3 regions of the Dyadobacter sp. HNCC25DJ184 genome follow, and region 2 is predicted to be linked to each of the others. Evidence: riboswitches for the same ligand, from Rfam matches in the RefSeq annotation. Region 2 holds a riboswitch; each other region holds the start of a gene.
The links. Region 2 has a riboswitch for thiamine pyrophosphate ahead of thiM (hydroxyethylthiazole kinase). Riboswitches for the same ligand answer to the same signal wherever they lie in the genome.

Region 1: another riboswitch for thiamine pyrophosphate. It lies ahead of AC1XUD_RS07355 (TonB-dependent receptor); the one in region 2 lies ahead of thiM (hydroxyethylthiazole kinase).
Region 3: another riboswitch for thiamine pyrophosphate. It lies ahead of thiS (sulfur carrier protein ThiS); the one in region 2 lies ahead of thiM (hydroxyethylthiazole kinase).

What each region holds. Positions count from the first base shown of each region.
Region 1 is NZ_JBXHAQ010000004.1:88,413-95,231, forward strand. It holds gene AC1XUD_RS07345 (S41 family peptidase) at 1-163, opposite strand, end outside; gene rocD (ornithine--oxo-acid transaminase) at 284-1,537, opposite strand; TPP riboswitch at 1,757-1,852, shown strand; gene AC1XUD_RS07355 (TonB-dependent receptor) at 1,972-4,425, shown strand; gene AC1XUD_RS07360 (hypothetical protein) at 5,318-5,773, shown strand; gene hemE (uroporphyrinogen decarboxylase) at 5,947-6,819, shown strand, end outside.
Region 2 is NZ_JBXHAQ010000006.1:111,870-118,688, forward strand. It holds gene AC1XUD_RS11055 (TenA family protein) at 1-562, opposite strand, end outside; gene thiD (bifunctional hydroxymethylpyrimidine kinase/phosphomethylpyrimidine kinase) at 567-1,373, opposite strand; gene thiE (thiamine phosphate synthase) at 1,370-2,017, opposite strand; gene thiM (hydroxyethylthiazole kinase) at 2,022-2,813, opposite strand; TPP riboswitch at 2,917-3,011, opposite strand; gene AC1XUD_RS11075 (PIN domain-containing protein) at 3,096-3,416, opposite strand; gene AC1XUD_RS11080 (hypothetical protein) at 3,407-3,634, opposite strand; gene hxpB (hexitol phosphatase HxpB) at 3,656-4,528, shown strand; gene AC1XUD_RS11090 (sensor histidine kinase) at 4,565-5,905, shown strand; gene AC1XUD_RS11095 (hypothetical protein) at 6,017-6,475, shown strand; gene AC1XUD_RS11100 (amino acid permease) at 6,604-6,819, opposite strand, start outside.
Region 3 is NZ_JBXHAQ010000001.1:538,217-545,035, reverse strand. It holds gene AC1XUD_RS02105 (RraA family protein) at 1-370, shown strand, start outside; gene AC1XUD_RS02100 (bile acid:sodium symporter family protein) at 588-1,694, shown strand; gene AC1XUD_RS02095 (GNAT family N-acetyltransferase) at 1,795-2,292, opposite strand; TPP riboswitch at 2,513-2,608, shown strand; gene thiS (sulfur carrier protein ThiS) at 2,678-2,881, shown strand; gene AC1XUD_RS02085 (thiamine phosphate synthase) at 2,883-3,482, shown strand; gene AC1XUD_RS02080 (thiamine phosphate synthase) at 3,491-4,114, shown strand; gene AC1XUD_RS02075 (HisA/HisF-related TIM barrel protein) at 4,108-4,878, shown strand; gene thiH (2-iminoacetate synthase ThiH) at 4,868-5,983, shown strand; gene moeB (molybdopterin-synthase adenylyltransferase MoeB) at 5,987-6,819, shown strand, end outside.

The DNA of each region.
Region 1 (6,819 bases), on a different contig from region 2:
TCATTTCATCTTTCCAGTAATACCAGAAAGACATTTCGCTATATATCCACTTGTTTGTTGTAAGGGTAGTCGCAGAGCCCGGATCTGGTTCAACGGGGTTATCCTTACAGCTTTGAAATATAAAACCGATTACCAAAAACGCGAGAAGTCCTTTTAGATTCATATAGATTCAATGAGAGAATGTGTGAATGAGTGAATTGCCGCAAGGAATAGCTTTTTTTCTTATGAATGAAATCCTGCAACCTTTTCCCATAGAGATGGTAACTTCCAAATCACCCCTCTATTATTTATAGTTAAGAAATACTTCTTCAATAATATCACAAGCCTGATTTAGCTGCGCTTCGTTGATAACAAGCGGAGGTGCGAAACGGATTTTATTGCCGTGCGTTGGTTTGCAAAGTAATCCTCTATCCATCATTTGATAACAAAGTTTTGTCGCAGTGTCACTTTCCTCATCGTCGTTAATTACAATCGCATTCAAAAGTCCCTTACCCCTAACGAGCTCAATCAGAGAACATTGTTTTTGTAACTCAGATATTCTTCTTCTAAATAACAGACCCATAGATTCAGCATTTCCAGCCAGATCTTCATCTTCCACAACTTGCAGGGCGGCTATGGTGACGGCACACGCCAGCGGGTTTCCCCCATATGTTGATCCGTGTTCTCCCGGGGCGATAGTCAACATCACTTCATCGTTGGCCAGGGCTGCTGAAACCGGCATGGTGCCTCCAGAAAGTGCTTTTCCCAAAACCAGAATATCCGGCTTCACATCTTCCCAATCACAAGCCAGTCTTTTTCCTGTCCTTCCAATTCCTGTCTGCACTTCGTCAGCGATAAAAAGAACATCATATTTTGTACACAATTTCCGCACTCCCTGCAAATATCCTGCCTGTGGCACAACCACCCCAGCTTCTCCCTGAATAGGCTCTACCATAAAGCCCGCAATGTTTTTATCTTTTTTGAAAAGATCCTCAAGTGCATTCAGATCATCGTAAGGGATAATTTCATATCCAGGCAAGAATGGCCCGTAATCGCCGGTACTGGAAGGATCAGTAGAAGAAGAAATAGCAGCCAGTGTTCGACCCCAGAAATTCCCCGAAGCATACACCGTTTTAGCTTGGTTCGGAGCAATTCCTTTAACTTTATATGCCCATTTCCGGGTTAGTTTCAGTGCCGTTTCGCCACCTTCAACACCCGAATTCATCATCAATACTTTATCATAACCGAAATATTCAGCCATGTATTTTTCGCATTCCCCTAGCCGATCGTTGAAAAATGCTCTGGACGTAAGCGTTAGTTGCTGCGCCTGTTGGATCAGCGCATCAACAATACGCGGATGGCAATGTCCCTGACTCACTGCACTATAGGCCGACAGAAAATCCAGATATTGCTTTCCCTCCACATCCCAAACATGTACGCCAAGCCCCTTTTTGAGAACAACCGGCATCGGTTTATAATTGTGCGCACCATATTGATACTCGAGATCTATTGAACTTTGGGCAGCACTAACTGTGCTCGTGTCTGTATGGCTAGGCATTGGAATCTGTTTTCTATGAGCGTGATATCAGAGTAAAAATACGGAAAATGTGAGAGAATCCGGGTATAGTAAAATTGAGACTTCTTTCAATCTATTTGATATAAAATTTAAACAATATACAGTTTCCAGATTCGGACTAAGCCAATACGCCAAAAGGTGTTGACACGGCCCCCTCAATAATTCCATCGTTTCAACCATTTTTCTCCGTATATTTGCACCATAATCTCAAAGGGGTGCCCTACCAAACGGGCTGAGATCATACCCATAATACCTGATCCGGGTAATGCCGGCGTAGGAAGAGAAGCTCAATCGTGATCATAATAAAACAGAGGCCTATGTTTTATTTGAAATGTTGAAGCGAGTTTTAATTTTTTAACTTATTAATTTACAACCCGATAGGTGGCCCCTTGCCTCTCGTAACAAATTTTATCGCTATGCGAAAAGTTACGACCTATCTGAAAACAGTACTTCTTTTGTTGTCCATATCCTTTCCGGTTTTGGCGCAAAGAACAATTACCGGCACCGTTCACGATGCTGATGACAATAAACCGCTTTCCGGAGCAACCATTAAAGCAAACGATATCCGTGGCACCACCACCAACGGTTCGGGTTCTTTTACCCTGAAAAATATCGCTGAAAGCACTCCGTCTATCGAGATCTCCTATATTGGTTATGAGACCGTTAAGCTGAACGTCCGGGATATATCGGGCCCGGTAAATGTAGATCTCATTAAAAGCACATATCAGGCAGATGAAGTGATTATCAACGCGACTCGCGTTACGGACAAAAGCGCAATGGCATATACCAACGTGTCCGCGGAAACTCTGAACAAACAAAATCTCGGTCAGGATTTACCTGTCCTATTGAACTTCACTCCGTCGCTCGTGTCAACAAGCGATGCAGGTGGCGGCGTTGGATATACCGGAATCAGAATCCGTGGTTCGGACGCCACGCGTATCAATGTGACTGTCAATGGAATTCCCTATAACGATGCTGAAAGCCAGGGTGTATATTGGGTAAACATGCCCGATCTTGCTTCTTCTGTCGGCAGTATTCAAATCCAGCGCGGCGTCGGAACTTCCACCAACGGAGCGGGATCGTTTGGAGCAACCGTAAATATCAATACCAATACTTTCCGGCCGGAAGCCTATGCTGAGCTCAACAACTCTGCAGGTTCATTCAATACTTTCAAGAATACGCTGAAGCTGGGAACAGGTCTGATCAAAGACAAATTTACTTTTGACGCCAGGCTTTCCAGAGTTTCGTCCGATGGATTTGTGGATCGGGCTACATCCAACCTGCATTCTTATTATTTGTCGGGCGGATATTTTGGCAAGAAAAGTTTTGTAAGGGTGAATGTATTTAGCGGTAAAGAAAGGACGTACCAATCATGGAACGGAAGCCCGGAAGCCAAAGTACGCGGAGATATTGAAGGAATCAACGCATATATTGAACGAAACTCGCTGAACGAACGGGATGCGCAAAATCTGTTGAATTCCAACGATCGTACTTATAATTATTATACCTATAAAAATGAGGTTGATAATTATCGTCAGGATCATTATCAACTGGTTTCCTCACATACGTTAACCGACAAAATCACCTTGAATCTGAATGGATTTCTGGTACGTGGTTTAGGATATTACGAGCAATATCGTGATCAGGATAAGTATAGTAATTACAAGTTGCCAAACGTAATTATTGGCGGCGATACGCTGACTCGCTCCGATATTATACGCAGAAGATGGCTGGACAACTACTTTTATGGCACCACTTTTTCGCTTGATTACAACAACTTTAAAAAGCTGAAAGCGACCGTCGGCGGTGGCTGGAATAAATATGACGGGGACCACTATGGAGAAATCGTATGGGCAAGAAATGCAGGAAATATCGATAACGAATATCGTTACTATTTCAACAATGGTACGAAAACCGACTTCAACCTGTATGCTAAGGTATATTACCAGTTTACCGATAAACTGAATGCGTTCGGAGATATTCAGGTACGGGATGTGAGACACAAAATTTACGGGGCAGACAATGATCAGGTGCCATTAGATTTTGATCAGCATTATACTTTTTTTAATCCAAAAGCCGGTATTAACTACCAGATCGCCGAGCAAAGCTCTGTATATGCATCCTATAGCATTGGCAATAAAGAACCCAACCGCGACGACTTCGCCAATTCAACTGCCGGACTTTTCCCAAAACCTGAAAATCTGCAGAATATAGAAGCCGGATTTCGCACGCAGAGAGGTGTCTGGGCATTTTCGGCCAATTATTATTTGATGAAATATAAAAATCAACTGGTGTTGACGGGTCAAATCAATGATGTTGGAAATTCTGTCCGCGTGAATGTGCCGAAGAGTTATCGCGCGGGAATCGAGCTGGAAGGAGCTGTCGCATTTTCGAAGAAATTGAAATGGAACGCTAACGCGACTTTTAGCCAAAACAAGATCAATAATTTCATAGAATATATCGTCGATTACGACAACGGTGGCTATCAGACCATCAACCATGGAAAGTCGGATATTTCATTTTCACCAAATGTGATCATTGGAAGCCAGATTACTTACGCTCCGACGGCTAGCACCGAAATCGCTTTGCTTAGTAAATATGTTGGCAAGCAATATCTGGACAATACTTCTGACGAAACCAGAAGGCTGGATGCATATTTCACAAACGATATCCGTTTCTCGTGGACTGTAAAACCTAAATGGGTAAAGGAAATTACTTTCAATTTATTGATCAACAATATCCTGAATGAACTATATGAGTCAAATGGATATACCTATGGATATATAGCCGGGGGCGCTTTGACCCAGGAAAACTTCTATTTTCCGCAAGCAGGGCGGAATTTTCTGATTGGTCTAAATTTCAAGCTATAAGAAATCTTTCGGTGGCTCGAACCGATTTGTAATCGGTTCGCAATGGTTAAGCGTTTGCAACGCAACAAACACATAATTTGTTAATTATCAATCGTTTGCAAAATTCCTTCAATTTGCCAAAAAGCTCCCAAACGTGGTAAGATTTGTAGTTGGAGACTTCTTCAAAGAAGTTATTGTAAAAATCATTCGCGTTGCAAACGCTTTACCATACAACTTCGATTGCAAATCGAAGTTAGCGCGGTCGTTTTTAGAACTTGCGATGTTTGTAAACAGCGGCTCGAATGGGACTCGAGCGGGGCTCGAACCGATTTGTAATCGGTTCGCAATGGTTAAGCGTTTGCAACGCAACAAACACATAATTTGTTAATTATCAATCGTTTGCAAAATTCCTTCAATTTGCCAAAAAGCTCCCAGACGTGATAAGATTTGCAGTCGGAGACTTTACGAGGAAGTTGTTGTACAAATCATTCGCGTTGCAAACGCTTTGCCATACAACTTCGATTGCAAATCGAAGTTAGCGCGGTCGTTTTTAGAACTTGCGATGTTGTAAACGGCGGCTCGAATGGGACTCGAGCGGGGCTCGAACCGATTTGTAATCGGTTCGCAATGGTTAAGCGTTTGCAACGCAACAAACACATAATTTGTTAATTATCAATCGTTTGCAAAATTCCTTCAATTTGCCAAAAAACTCCCAGACGTGATAAGACTTGCAGTTGGAGACTTTTACGAGGAAGTTATTGTACAAATCATTCGCGTTGCAAACGCTTTACCATACAACTTCGATTGCAAATCGAAGTTAGCGTGACAAGTTTGGCGGCGGTAAGCCTTCCAACTAAAACCTACTTTTTTGTGTCCATCGGATAATATATCCCTTATCCCAAAACCTTCGGCCATGAAAAATCTTGCATTGCTCTTTATCACATTCCTTTGTATCTTCTCTTCATGTAAAGAAGATTATCAAGAGCAGGAAAACCTCGCTAAAACATTCGTTCAAAGTCAATTCCCTCAGAAATGGGTGCTTGTTTCCATGAAGGGGAATGTTGCGAATATCCCGCCAGCAAAAGGTAAGGATATGGATTACCAGGAGCTTTACATTTTGAACGCTGACAGTACTTTCTCCAAAACGCGAGATCGAAAGGGTGTATCTCAAACAGTACATGGCACTTACTCTGTTCGAAGCAGCACCCCCACTAATTATATAATTCTGCATCATGAGGCGGAAACCAGCCTTATAGGCAATTGCTTGGCCACCTTAGATGAAGAATTAGTTTTTAGTGGAACGAATGAACTCAAAAGCACCTGGCAGGCATGCGACGGCCCCGGCCTGATCTATAACAGAGCCGAGTAGAAAGAAAATACCCGGAAAACTGCAAGTCAGGAATAATTGCAGATTCGGATATCTCGACAATTAGGTAGCAAAAAATCAATAATTGCATTATAATCAACATAGTTCCAACACTAATGGCTAAAAGCTGACAGCTAAAAGCTTCCAAACAACAAATTTCGCCCTACCTTTGCGGCATGAATTTGAAAAATGACCTTTTGCTTAGGGCAGCTCGCGGAGAAAAGACCGAACGCACGCCCGTATGGATGATGCGCCAGGCTGGAAGAATACTCGCAGAATATCGTGCGGTACGAGAAAAAGCCGGAAGTTTTATCCAACTCGCCACCACGCCGGAACTAGCGGCCGAAGTTACGATCCAACCTGTGGATCTGCTGGGTGTGGATGCAGCCATAATATTCTCTGACATTCTTGTGGTACCCGAAGGTATGGGTTTACCATACGAAATGGTGGAGCAAAGAGGTCCGGTTTTTCCGAAGACCGTTCATACGATTGAGGATTTGAAGAGTCTTCATATTGCTCAACCTGAGGATGATCTGGGATATGTACTTGAAGCGATAAGAATCACAAAAAGAGAATTGAACGGCCGCGTTCCGCTGATCGGGTTCGCTGGGGCACCGTTTACCATTTTCTGTTATATGACAGAAGGTAAAGGTTCCAAAACGTTTTCTGTTGCAAAAAAGCATTTGTATGCAAATCCTGAGTTCTCTCACGCCTTGCTTCAACAAATTACAGATAGCACAATCGCATATCTAAAAGCGCAGGCTGTCGCCGGTGCGGATCTCCTTCAGATATTTGACTCCTGGGCCGGGATATTGTCGCCGGCTCAATATCGCGAATTCTCGCTTCCGTATATCAAGCAAATTTGCAATGCAATAACAGAAGTTCCGGTGACAGTCTTCGCAAAAGGTGCCTTTTTTGCAAGAGAAGAAATCGGCCAGCTGCCGTGTTCCGTAGTAGGTTTGGACTGGAATATGGATATCGCGGAATCGAAAAAACTGATTCCGAATAAAACACTTCAGGGAAATCTGGATCCTTGCGTATTGTATGCT
Region 2 (6,819 bases):
AACGGGTTGATTCAGAGGCTTGCTGAGCAGCACGATCGCAGGTATCTAACGCTTTTTGAACAGATTTCGCAAAGGCTTCACCCGAATAGGTGCTGATCCATTTTTGATATGGATTGGGGGAAGCCTGATTTTTGTAAATAAAATCTCCCACCTTTTTGTAGATCCAAAAGCAGGGCAAAAGAGCCGCAACTGCTACTTCGTAAGATTCGAATGTGCTCGTAGCTAGCAAATAGTGCGTATATGCGAAACAGGACGGCGACATTCCTCCTTTATGATCGATGTGATATTCTGTAAAATAGCTTTCGTGCAGCGCTCTTTCGACGAGTATCGCGTTTTGAGCAAACCCCAGAAAATCGAGGAATTCCTGACTGAAAGACGCATGCGATCCGGTAACTGCCAACGCTTTAGAATATTCCCCGAGATAGAGTGAGTCCTGATAGATATAGTGTTTGAATTTTTCCTCTGGCAAAGTTCCTTTCATCATTTCGGCATTGAACGGATGCGTTTCAATTTTTTGATATACTGGTAGTGCTTCCTTCCAAAGGTGTTCCGTAAATTTCATCTATTTATATTTTAGAGGTAAAAAAGTGATTGAGCGGGCCCGGTCCATGCCCGGTCTTGATATCTTTTCCTGCTTCTATTGCCAAAGACACATATTCCTTAGCCTTTTTTATGGCGTCTTCCAACCCGAAATCCAATGCAACAAAAGAGGCAATGGCCGATGACAGCGTGCAGCCAGTTCCGTGGAGATTATAACTATCGATAAATGCAGTTTCTAAAATCTGACTTGGTTTATCTTTCTGTGCCAAAACATCGTAAAGCTTCTCTCCGACAAGGTGCCCGCCTTTTAATAACACTGCTTTGCAGCCTCTGCGAACCAATTCCTCGGCCGCCATTTGAATTTCTTCTACTGATGTGATTTTTCTGGAGACCAGAATTTCGGCTTCATCAAGATTGGGCGTGATAAGATCTACTTTTGGAAACAATTCCTTCCAAAGCATGCTAACAGTTTCATTCTGAATCAAACGCGAACCACTCGTTGACACCATTACCGGGTCAAAGACTATGAATCTGGGCTTATATTTGTCCAAAATTTTGCCAATGACTTCGGCAACTTTTATGGTATTGACCATTCCGATTTTCACTGCATCGACTTCAATATCTTCAAAAACAGCATCCAGTTGACTTTCCAGAAATTCCGGCGGAACTGGCAATATATCCCTGACGCCCTGGGTATTCTGCGCTGTCAGAGCGGTGATGGCCGTCATGCCATATACCCCGAGTGCGGTCATGGTTTTTAAATCTGCCTGGATTCCAGCGCCACCTCCGCTATCTGATCCGGCGATGGTTAATACAGTTGGATACTTGTTCATGATTTTTGTTGTTTGGTGTTGATGATATTTATTAATTCACTGGATGCTTCATAAGGGCTTTCTGCACTGCAAATTGCTGATATCAAAGCAATTCCGTCCGCGCCATGCGCAAATGCCTCGCCAATATTATCTTTATTCAAGCCGCCGATTACAACCAGCGGGTGATGGCTATTTCTTCGAATCCAGGTCAAACCGTCAAGTTCCCAGGGCTTTTCAACATCGATTTTAGATAACGTCGAAAACAACGGACTGACAGCCAGATAACTAATATCCAACCCCTCAGCCCTCTTCACATCCTCCTGATTTTCAGCAGACAACCCTATAATTTTCCCGGTTGGCAGTAGTTCTTTCAGCAATTCATATGGCATATCGCTCTGGCCAACATGTACTCCTTCTGCATCTACTGCCAGCGCCACGTCAATTCTATCGTTGATAATTAGCGGCACATCATATGGAGCCAGTAATGCCTTCAAGTGAAAAGCCCGCTCGACAAAAGCTCTGGTCCCCAAAGATTTCTCCCGAAGTTGAACCATCGTTACCCCGCCTTTGACAGCCTCCTCCACCACCTCATAAAAGTCCCGCCCTTGGCAAGCCAGCTCGTCCGTTACGAGGTATAGTTTTATTAGATCCCTTATCTCTGCCATATCATTAATCTACTTTTGCCAACCTTGACAAATGTTCTGGCGTGATATTATAAAGTGCGTTCAAAAACTCCATTTGAAAAGTACCTGGTGAGTTGGTCTTCTCCCAGGCAAGTTGGCCAGCGACTCCCATCGTCGCAGCGGCGGAAACGGCCGCTTCAAAAGGATCAGACTGAATCGCCGCGAAGGCTCCCGCCAAAGTGGACGCGGTACACCCCATGCCAGTCACACCTGTCATGAGCGAAACACCGTTGTTTACATATGCAATTTTGTCCTTGAAAACGATCAGGTCAGTAGGGCCGCTAACGCTGACTACGCTTCCGTAATTGTTAGAAAGTTGTAGGGCGGCTTCCAGACTATCATTTACAGCGGCAGAACTATCCACCCCTTTTGTCTGAATGTCCAGACCGGCGAGTGCCATAATTTCAGAAGCATTTCCGCGGATAATAGTGGGTGAAGCCGCGTCGAGCAGTCTTTTCAATACATTGTTACGATATGGAGTCGCCCCCGCACCGACCGGATCAAGAATGATCGGTACGCCAATAGACTTCGCTTTCTTCATCGCTAGAACCATTCCATCCACCCAGTCGGGCGACAAAGTGCCGATGTTCACTACCAGCGCGCCCGCGATCGAAACCATATCTTCCACCTCCTCTATTGCATGTGCCATCACAGGCGATGCGCCAATAGCCAGTAAGGCATTGGCGGTAAAATTCATAACCACGAAATTCGTTATGTTGTGGACCAGAGGCGATTTGGCTCTGAGTGTTTCTAAATTCTTTTCCGGATTGTATTTCATTGCATAACATTTAAACAAAGGTTATGAATGAGCTGAAAGGAGCACTGCACCCTATTCCGTTATGAATACGATATCAGTTTTGAAAAGTGGAATTCGGTAATTACACCGGTTCAACGCTTTTTCCTACGACAGTATAAACTGTTTCAGGTTCAAAGGGTATAAATCTCAGTCCGTTTTTGGACACCCCTAAAGCCATTCTTATCAGCGAAAGTAGTAGTTTAAAATGAAATGTTTTTGTTCTACCCAAATATTTTCAAAGAAGGTATGTTGGAGAAATGACGGTCACGAGTAGATGGCTGCAATCCAAATGTCATTTTCAGGTATTGGAGTTCCTGCTTCTTTAAGGTGCTTTTTGATATCAGCATACTCCATGGCCACAGGCTCAACCGCGTCAAGGATCTGGCAGTCATTAATAAAAGATTGAAATCGTGGCAAGTTGTAATCGACTCTTAAAGAATTCTTTGCTCCGTACAATAATTTTCCACATACAGTTATTGGGAGATAAATCAGATCGAACTGTTTCAACAAATTGACTGTGGAAGCATTAGCGTTAAGAACCTCAATAGCAATATTGGTATCTAAAACGATCTTGGTTAATGCCATTCGTTGTCTATTTTACCAAACTCATCGTTTACTATTTGGGTAATTTCGCGAGCCGATTCGTTATCGATCGCTCCTGCATGAGACAAAACTTTGTCGCTGTTTCGATTTAAGGGCATGTTAGCCTTTAAAAGCTTCAAAAAATCATAAAGCTGAGTTTGTAACCTACTGTTCTCGGAAATTGCAGTTACATCCAATTGAATTTGCTCTTGTATGCTCATAAAAAATGTGTTGCAGTTATCATGAGGAACAAAATTCTCTATAATTCAGGTTCAAAGGGTATAAATCTCAGTCCGTTTTTGGACACCCCTAAGGCCATTCTTATCAGCGAAAGTAGTAGTTTTGATCATATGAAAAAAGAACTGGGAAAACCAAAGTCGGGTGAGGCTCGTAAAATCCTCCTCGCTAGCTTTTCCCGAATATCAACCATAAACCCATTGTTAATGATTAAAGCTGCAATTTTTGATATGGACGGGCTACTGATCGATTCAGAGCCGATATGGGCAGAAGCCGCCAGAGAGGTCATGAGAAAAGTAAATTTCGACGTGACAGATGCAATAAAAAGAGAATCCACAGGTCTTTCCACACAACTATTTCTTGAATATTGTTACAAACTTCAGCCATGGGATGCCGTATACTCATTGGAAGATCTTGAAATTGAAATTCTCGATTATGCACACGAGCATATTCCATTGCGCGTTAGCCTTATGCCCGGCGTCATTGAAGTGCTCGACACTCTGAAAAACAAAGGATTATTGCTTGCTGTCGCCTCCGCCTCTCATATGGATTTGATTGAGAATGTGTTGAGAAAGCTGGACATTCTGCAGTACTTCGATACCTGGCATTCAGGTGTTCTTGAAGAATTCACCAAACCTCACCCTGCAGTATATTTGGCAACAGCGGCTAAACTGGGTGTAAAACCGCAGGAATGCATTGCCTTTGAAGATTCATATGCAGGACTTATGTCGGCACATACAGCAGGGATGTTGACTGTTAGCGTACCGGCTCCCGACGTTTTCGACAATCCAAAGTTCGATATCGCGCATTTTAAGATACCTTCACTTGAAAAGTTTATATTTAGCGAAGTCAATTCCTTTGCCGGGGCATATCCTTAATAATCAGTAAAAACTCTTATACGTTTTAGAAAAACCATGTTTGGACTTCGTCATTTTAGCTTTGTAGTTGCAACAAGGATTTGTATCATCATTCTTTCCTGCTTTTTGCTCTTTTGGCTGTCCGGTCATGAAACCAACCGAACCCTGATCATCATTCTCGGCTTGATTGCTATTTCTATTCAAGGGGTTTTGCTATATCAATATGTTACGAATGTTAACCGGAAACTGATCTATTTTCTGGAATCGGTACGTTATTCTGATTTCACGATCAATTTCCGATCTGATAATAAAATGGGTAAGACTTTTAAAGAATTGAATCAGCAGTTCAATGAGGTCTTACTCGCTTTTCGACAGGCGCGTGCTGAAAAAGAAGCTAACCTTCAGTATCTGAACACGATCGTTCAGCAGATTGGAACTGGTTTGATCACATTCGACGGAAATGGTAAAGTCAATATTATCAACAACGCGGCACTAAGATTGCTGGGATTATATCGTTTACACAATCTGTCGGAACTGCAGGAAAAGCACCCCAAACTCTATGAGCTCCTTTCTGACCAAACTGCCAGCGTCAGAGAATTGTACCGTACTCCATCAGACCACCCACTTGCCCTCCAGGGTACTGCTATTCAGTTGCGGGGTAATTGGGTAAAGATCGTGGCTCTGCAAAACATTGAAACTGAGCTCCAAAGGCAGGAAGTAGAATCCTGGCAAAACCTTACGCGGGTACTCAGGCATGAAATAATGAACTCTATGACGCCAATTGTTTCGCTCGTCGGGACGATGCGGATGATTGTGAATGAGGATATTGAAAAAACCACAACGGATCTGGAAGCTGTTTCCGATTTGAAAGAAGCTTTGCATACGCTCGAAAAAAGGAGTAAAGGAATGATGCAATTTGTGAACGCATACCGCGACTTCACGACTTTGCCCAAACCGATTTTTGCAAATCTTTTGGTAGACGAGATTGTAAGCGAGGTATTGCAACTTTTACAAGCCGACCTCACCTCAGCGGGCATTGTATATCAATTAAACATCAAACCTGAAAACCTTACCATTAAAGCGGATTCAAATCAGATTCAGCAAGTTCTGATCAATCTGATCAAAAACGCTTCGGAAGCATTCTCTACTCAAAGGGAATGTATGATTACTATTAAGGCATATCACAACGAGAGAAATACCATCATCGAGGTTACGGATAACGGAGATGGCATTGAACCTGAGGCACTTGAAAATATTTTCATCCCTTTTTACACCACAAAAAAGACTGGATCGGGTATTGGATTGAGCCTTTCGCGCCAAATTTTGCAGCAGCACGGCGGCAACCTGATTGTGAATTCGGAAGTTGGAAAAGGAACCACCTTTAGTATTGTAATTTGATTCGAAAAAATATAACTTTATAACAATCAATGGACGCAACTTTCAACCTTAATAGAGGATTGGTCTTCTTGATTTTAAGAAAGTATGTTACAAATTATAACCCGGCAGAGGATGAAGGTTTTTACAAAATGGATGGTGATGTTGGCGTTAGCCGGACTAGCGGCCTGCGACGAATCTGCGGTCGATAAGGCAAATAAAGATGAAATTCTTTTCAAAGAGACAGTTCAAATCTACGATATACCCAAAGCTACGCTTACCTTTTTTGATGTGCAAGACAGCCGCTGTCCTGCCAATGTACAATGTATTTGGGCGGGAAATGCGACCGTTGATCTGGAACTGAATGGTATCAGCGTCGAAGGCAGGGTAACGAAGCATGTTGTAATGTGTGTTGGTGATTGCCGTATGCCACGTAAAAAATCGGGTTTCACCGAAATCGATACGCTGACCACCACTTTTGCTGATCAGCCATATCGTTTCATTCTCAAAAAAGTCAATTCATATCCGATTGTTGATTCTACAAAAATCAAGGCCAATTATGCGATAGAACTCAAAGTTGAGGCACTAGAGTAAGGAATATATATCCCAAAACCTTCTCGTCATACAACCAAATGTACTGGCGTCCCCGACTGGGCGTCCCCGACTGGGCGTCGAACATGCCTGACAATCCCTGACCACACTTTTCAAATGCAAAACTCAAATCACGAGTTGGCGAGCTTACTTTTCCGATATCCGTAACTGAAATAAATCACAAGCCCAATCGCCAGCCACGCTATAAAAATAAGCCAGTTGGATGACCCGAGTTCTGTCATCAGGTATAGATTAGTTAATATGCCTGCCACAGGTAAAAACGAGAATTTGTATTTGTAGCTAAAAAAGGAAAGTCCTGCCCATATCAGCCAAAATACGATCGTCAA
Region 3 (6,819 bases), on a different contig from region 2:
CAATGCTTTCGTGAGAGATTTTGATCCTTCCTACTTAAAAGATGTGGTGCTGACTGGATTGAATACGCCTATCCGCATTGGACGCGCAATTGTTTTACCGGGAGATCTGGTATTGGCAAAAAAAGAGGGCGTGATTTTCATACCAGCCCATATGGCTGAGAAAGTGATTCTGACAGCAGAATTCCTTTCGATCCGCGACAAATTTGCCATTCAAATGTTGAAGGAAGGCAAATATCAACCCGGCCAGATCGACAACCAGTGGACTGATGCTTTGAAAGAAGACTTCCTTAGATGGCTCGACAAAAATCCAAAGGAAATACCAATGAAACGTTCAGAACTGGATGAGTATATGAAAAAGCGGACGTGGTAACGGGTTTAGGGCATAGGGCTTGGGGTAAGGGGCGCACGCGGGTCGTTAACCGTTTGACCATTTTGATCATTAACCATTGACCCTTTCCGCCAAGTAAGAACACTTACCAAGCAGTCTTTTGAAGATTATCCATTGACAACTCATTTTTAAGAAACTGGCTGATGACCGGCCAGTTAATTTTATATCTATTTTTCGTTTGCACAATAACAATAAAAACATGAATATTTATAAGTTACTATTAGGATTGGCGTTTGCTTCTCTATTGGTTGCGTTATTTATGGCCCTATCGGGAAATTTGCCGGCAGCGGGCCCATTTTTCATTGCTTTCTTTCTTTTGATGGCCTTTGGTTTCCGGGGATTTGAAAAACTCAAAGGCTTTACATATACCACCGTTATTTTTGCCGCTGTAACAACCGCCTTGTATTATCCGCAATATTTTCAGCAATATAACGGGTTCAAACTTGCGACTTTGATCACCCCTTTAATCCAGATCATCATGTTTGGAATGGGTACTTCGATGAGTTTCGGCGATTTTGTTGGGGTAGTGAAAATGCCAAAAGGGGTATTCATTGGTGTAGTCAGCCACTTTATCATTATGCCAACTATCGGGTATACGTTAGCCAGCATCAGTGGCTTTCCACCTGAAATAGCAGCCGGAATTATCCTGATCGGTTGCTCCCCCAATGGTATGGCATCGAATGTAATATCATATCTGGCCAAAGCAAATCTGGCGCTCTCGATCACCATCACCGCGATCTCGACGATGTTGGCTCCACTGGTAACGCCACTTCTGATGAAAACGCTCGCAGGTGCTTTTGTTGAAATTGATACCTTGCATATGATGTGGGATATCATCAAAATGGTGATTATTCCAATAGGTGCAGGACTGATATTCAATAAGTTATTCAGCGGAAAAGCAAAATGGCTTGACGATTTGATGCCGTTGGTATCGATGGGCGGTATTGCCTTTATCATCGTCATCATCACCGCAGCCGGACGCGACAGTCTGTTAAGTATCGGACCGATGTTGTTGTTATTGGTTTTGGTTCACAATCTATCAGGATATACACTGGGATATTGGTCAGGCAGGTTATTTAAAATGTCGGAACGTGATTGCCGCACAATTGCTATTGAGGTAGGTATGCAGAATGGCGGTCTGGCATCAGGGATTGCAAAGGAAATGGGCAAAATGGCCACTGTTGGTCTTGCACCTGCTATTTTCGGGCCTTTGATGAATATTACGGGTTCGATCCTTGCGTCGTGGTGGCAGGGAAAACCAACGGGCGACGAAGAAACTTATGTAGAGACGGGGAGACCGCATTGATATATTAGCATAAAAAAGCCGGATGGATCACAATCGTGAATTCATCCGGCTTTTTCATATGTTCGATATTAAATTCTTCGTGCCCTTGTGGTAAAACACCTCATTCTAAAAGCAACTGCATGAATACCAGATCAAGCCATTGATCAAATTTATAAGCCACTTCCTTCAGATATCCTTTTTCGACAAAGCCATGTTTCTTATGAAACTCAATGCTTCCACGGTTTGCAGCATCTATGCCTGCAATCATGGTATGCAAGCCTTGTTCACGCGCACGGTATATCAGCCCGACTAACAGTTTACCACCAACTCCCATTCCCCTCGATTTTTCATCAAGATAAATAGAATGTTCTACGCTGAATTGATAGCCTATTTTAGGTCGAAATATATTGTAAGAGCCATATCCGATCACCTCTCCTTCCACATCTGCCACAATGATGGGCATCCCAGATTCGAGTGTTTTATCAAACCATGCCGTCTGCTCTTCAAGCGTTCTTTCGTCGTAATCGTAGATAGCGGTGGATGTCTTGATTGTGTCATTGATAATCTCCAATAAAGTCGGTAAATCGTGCTTTGTGGCGTTTCTGATTTTAAGCTCCATCAATGTATTCTCAGTATTTCGGTGTTATCGTCGAGTTAACAGGTTGTGAATAAAATAAACCTCTTTCATTTCACATTTGCTAACAAAAACTCAATTAGTCAGGATAGCGTTCTGAAGCTCAAATTTATTCTATAATTACCAAACTATATTAATACTTGCGGATATTATTATAAAGTTGATCACGCAGATTTTTTATCTACATTAATTTCCAATAGTTTTACCAGCGCTTTAGGGGTGTCCACAGTTGTGGTCTGAGATTATACCCTTTGAACCTGATGCAGTTCATACTGCCGAAGGAAAAAGTAATGTACGCCTATAACCGTACTCGTCTTTCTCTTAGGGTTTAAAACTCCATTCCTGAAGCTTAACTTTTCGCAGCTAACGAATGGAGGTCCTGATCAACAATCAGTTACAGATAGTTCAGAGTAACGCAACAATCCTTTCGATCCTTTCCGATTTATTTCCGGGCTCATTAAAAGGGGTAGCCGTGGCCGTCAACAACGAAGTTGTCCTCCGCGCCGAGTGGAATACTATTTTTCTGAAATCCACTGACAAAGTAAGTATCATAAGAGCTACCCAAGGCGGATAAGATGGAGTTAGTCGTGATCTCATCGCCCGATCCCGTCCCTTTCGAAGGTGTAATTATCAATCGCCTTTTCGAGAGCGGCCTTTCGTTCTTTCATATCCGAAAACCGGATATACGCCCGAAAGAATTATTGACGCTATTGCTAACTATTAGGGTTGAGTTCTGGCCTATGATCGCGTGGCATCAGCAACACGACATGGCAATTTCAATGGGATCGAAGAGGTTACATTTTACTGAGCGGTTGCGCAAGATGACTGATTTGAATAGGCTTGAGCAACGAAAAAATGAAGGTTTCATTTTAAGCACTTCCATTCATCACATTTCGGAGCTCGACGATATCATGCATTTTGATTACGCGTTTTACGGACCCGTGTTTAACAGCATTTCAAAGCCAGGCTATGAACCTTCCCTGACCGATGATTTCGTGATTGACAAATCAGGTAAATCGACCAAAGTATTTGCACTGAGTGGGGTCACCGAAGCTAATATAGATCAAGTTCGTAAAATGAATTTCGATGGAGCAGGATTGCTGGGCGCGATATGGAACGATCCCGAGCATGCTGTCGACACGTTCAAAAATATCCAAGAAATCATTAAAAACTAGGTAAAGCATTGATAAACAAACTCCACTTCATTTCAAATCAAACAGCCGAGCGTGGTCACCTTGAAAGCATATCACTTGCGCTCCGCGGAGGATGCAGGTTGATTCAACTCAGGGTCAAAAACCATCCTTTCGAAGATTTATTGGATATGGCTCACCAGGCAAAAACCATGTGCGATGAATTTGACGCGAAATTAGTAATCAATGATTACCCTCAAATCGCGAGAGAGGTAAATGCATATGGCCTTCATCTCGGCTTGGAAGACATGCCTGTTGCCGAAGCCCGTCAAATAGCAGGGAATAATATCATCATCGGCGGCACCGCCAACACCTGGGAGCACCTGTTGCTTCGAATTTCAGAAAGTGTTGATTATGTGGGGATTGGCCCATTGAGATTTACCAATACAAAAAAGAATCTGAGTCCGATATTGGGTTTTGAAGGATATGCTGAAATCGTTGAAAAAATGAAGCAATATAAATTGAATATGCCTCTAATAGCAATTGGCGGCGTGGTGAAGGAGGATATCTCCTTGTTAAAAGAAATTGGAATACACGGTGTAGCTATATCAGGTTCGATCACCAATAGCGACAACCCATCTCAACTTATCTCATTCATAAACAACGCATTATGTTAAAAATAGCAGGTAAAGAATTCAAGTCAAGACTTTTTACCGGGACGGGAAAGTTTAGTTCCGCTACCCTTATGGAAGAATCCATCATTGCCTCGGGCTCGGAACTCGTGACGGTTGCTCTTCGGAGAGTCGATCTTGGGGGTGAGCAAGACAATATACTTTCCTACCTGAATCACGCCCATATCAATTTATTGCCGAATACATCTGGTGTCAGAAATGCAAAGGAGGCAGTTTTTGCTGCTCAGCTCGCGAGAGAAGCTCTGGAAACAAATTGGCTTAAACTTGAGATTCATCCCGATCCAAAATACCTCATGCCCGATGCAATTGAAACACTGAAGGCAACGGAAGAACTCGCCAAACTCGGATTTGTAATTTTGCCATATATCCATGCAGATCCGGTTTTGTGTAAAAGACTGGAGGACTCTGGAGCAGCGGCTGTTATGCCTTTAGGCTCCCCTATTGGCAGCAATAAGGGCTTGAAAACGATTGACTTTCTGGAGATTATTATTGAACAAAGTAAAATACCAGTAGTCGTCGATGCAGGAATCGGAGCTCCTTCTGACGCAGCCAAAGCAATGGAAATCGGAGCTGATGCGGTTTTGGTCAATACTGCCATTGCCGTTTCAGAAAATCCGGTTGCGATGGCCACTGCTTTCAAATTAGCCATTGAAGCCGGAAGAATGGCTTTTGAAGCACGGCTTGCCCCGAAAAGTAATCATGCCCTGGCCAGTAGCCCATTCACTTCATTCTTAGACGATGACTTTTAGAGCAGAATTTGAAAAAACGGGCTGGGACTCTGTAAAGGAAAGTATATATGCCAAGTCAGCCACGGATGTTGAAAGAGCACTTTGTGCACCTAAACGCACACTGGAAGATTTCAAAGCTTTGATTTCTCCCGCCGCAGTACCCTATCTTGAAGAAATGGCGCAGCTCAGTCACCGGCTTACGCAAAAACGATTTGGAAAAACGATACAAATGTATGTGCCGTTGTATTTGTCCAATGAGTGCACCAATATATGTACCTATTGCGGGTTTAGTCTCGATAATAAAGTGCGGCGTAAAACGCTTACTGAGCAGGAGATATTACGGGAAGTGCAGGCTATAAAAAAGCTTGGATATGAGCACGTGCTGCTCGTAACGGGTGAGGCCAATCAAACTGTTCACGTTGAATATTTCAAAAAAGCACTGGACGTCATCAAGCCACATTTTGACCAGATATCGATGGAAATCCAGCCGCTTGATTTGGATGAATATCGCGAGTTGATCACAATAGGCGTGAATTCTGTTTTGGTATATCAGGAAACTTACCATCAGGAAGACTACAAAAAGCATCATCCGAAAGGAAAAAAATCTAACTTTAACTACCGGTTGGAAACGCCCGACCGATTAGGACAGGCTGGTATTCACAAAATCGGATTGGGCGTATTGATTGGGCTGGAAGACTGGCGAACAGACAGCTTTTTTACGGCGATGCATCTGGGATATCTGGAACGTACTTACTGGCAGACGCGTTATAGTTTGTCGTTCCCAAGGCTTCGTCCTTTTTCGGGAGGACTGGAGCCGAAAGTAGAAATGAGCGATCGTGAATTAGTGCAGTTGATATGCGCCTACCGGATTCTGAATGAGGAAGTTGAAATTTCCTTATCGACCCGTGAATCGCAGAAATTCAGAGACCACTGTATCGCACTGGGGATTACATCCATCAGCGCGGGTTCCAAAACCAATCCGGGTGGGTATATTGTAGAGCCGGAGTCATTGGAACAGTTTGAGATTTCCGACGAACGATCGCCAGCCGAAATCGCCGAAATGATCAGAAAAAAGGGATATGAACCCGTTTGGAAAGATTGGGACAGGGTTTTACAAATGAGTTAAAAGATGCAACCAGAAGAGCGTAAAAGATATAGCAGACAGATCATCATGCCGGAAATCGGCCTGGAAGGTCAGGAAAAATTACTGGCCGCCAAAGTACTTGTCGTAGGTGCTGGTGGCTTGGGGTGTCCGGTTCTGCAATATTTAACGGCTGCGGGTGTGGGTACGCTCGGGATAGTGGACGATGACATGGTGGATATCAGCAACTTACACCGACAAATTCTTTATTCGGCGGATGATATCGGAAAAAGCAAATCAACAACCGCTGCGGCTAAACTTGCCATATTAAATCCTTTCACGACATTCCTGCCCATATCGCAACGCATTGATGAAAAAAATGCCAGGGATATTATCAAAGATTTTGATTTTGTTATCGACGGCTCAGACAACTTTCCGACGCGATATGTGTTAAACGACGCGTGTGTAGCGCTTAATAAACCCTGGGTTTTTGGCTCTATACTCCGTTTCGAAGGTCAGGTTTCGGTTTTTAATTATCAAAATGGGCCATCCTACCGCTCCCTTTTCCCCGATGCCGAAGAAGGTGAGAACTGTGCGGAAGCGGGGGTTCTTGGTATTTTGCCAGGCATTATAGGTACCTATATGGCGAATGAAGCGGTGAAAATCATATGTGGTGCAGGTGAAACTTTGTCTGGTAAACTGATGATCATTAACACCTTAACCAACGAAACAAATATCTTCAAATTTGGATCTTTGACTGCGCCCCTCCACCCCGCTCCCATTCTGAAAAAGGAAAGTAAGGACGCCGAAGAAATAGCACTGGAAGAATTTGAACACATTTCTGAGAACAAGCCGGATGACTATTTTTTGGTGGATGTCCG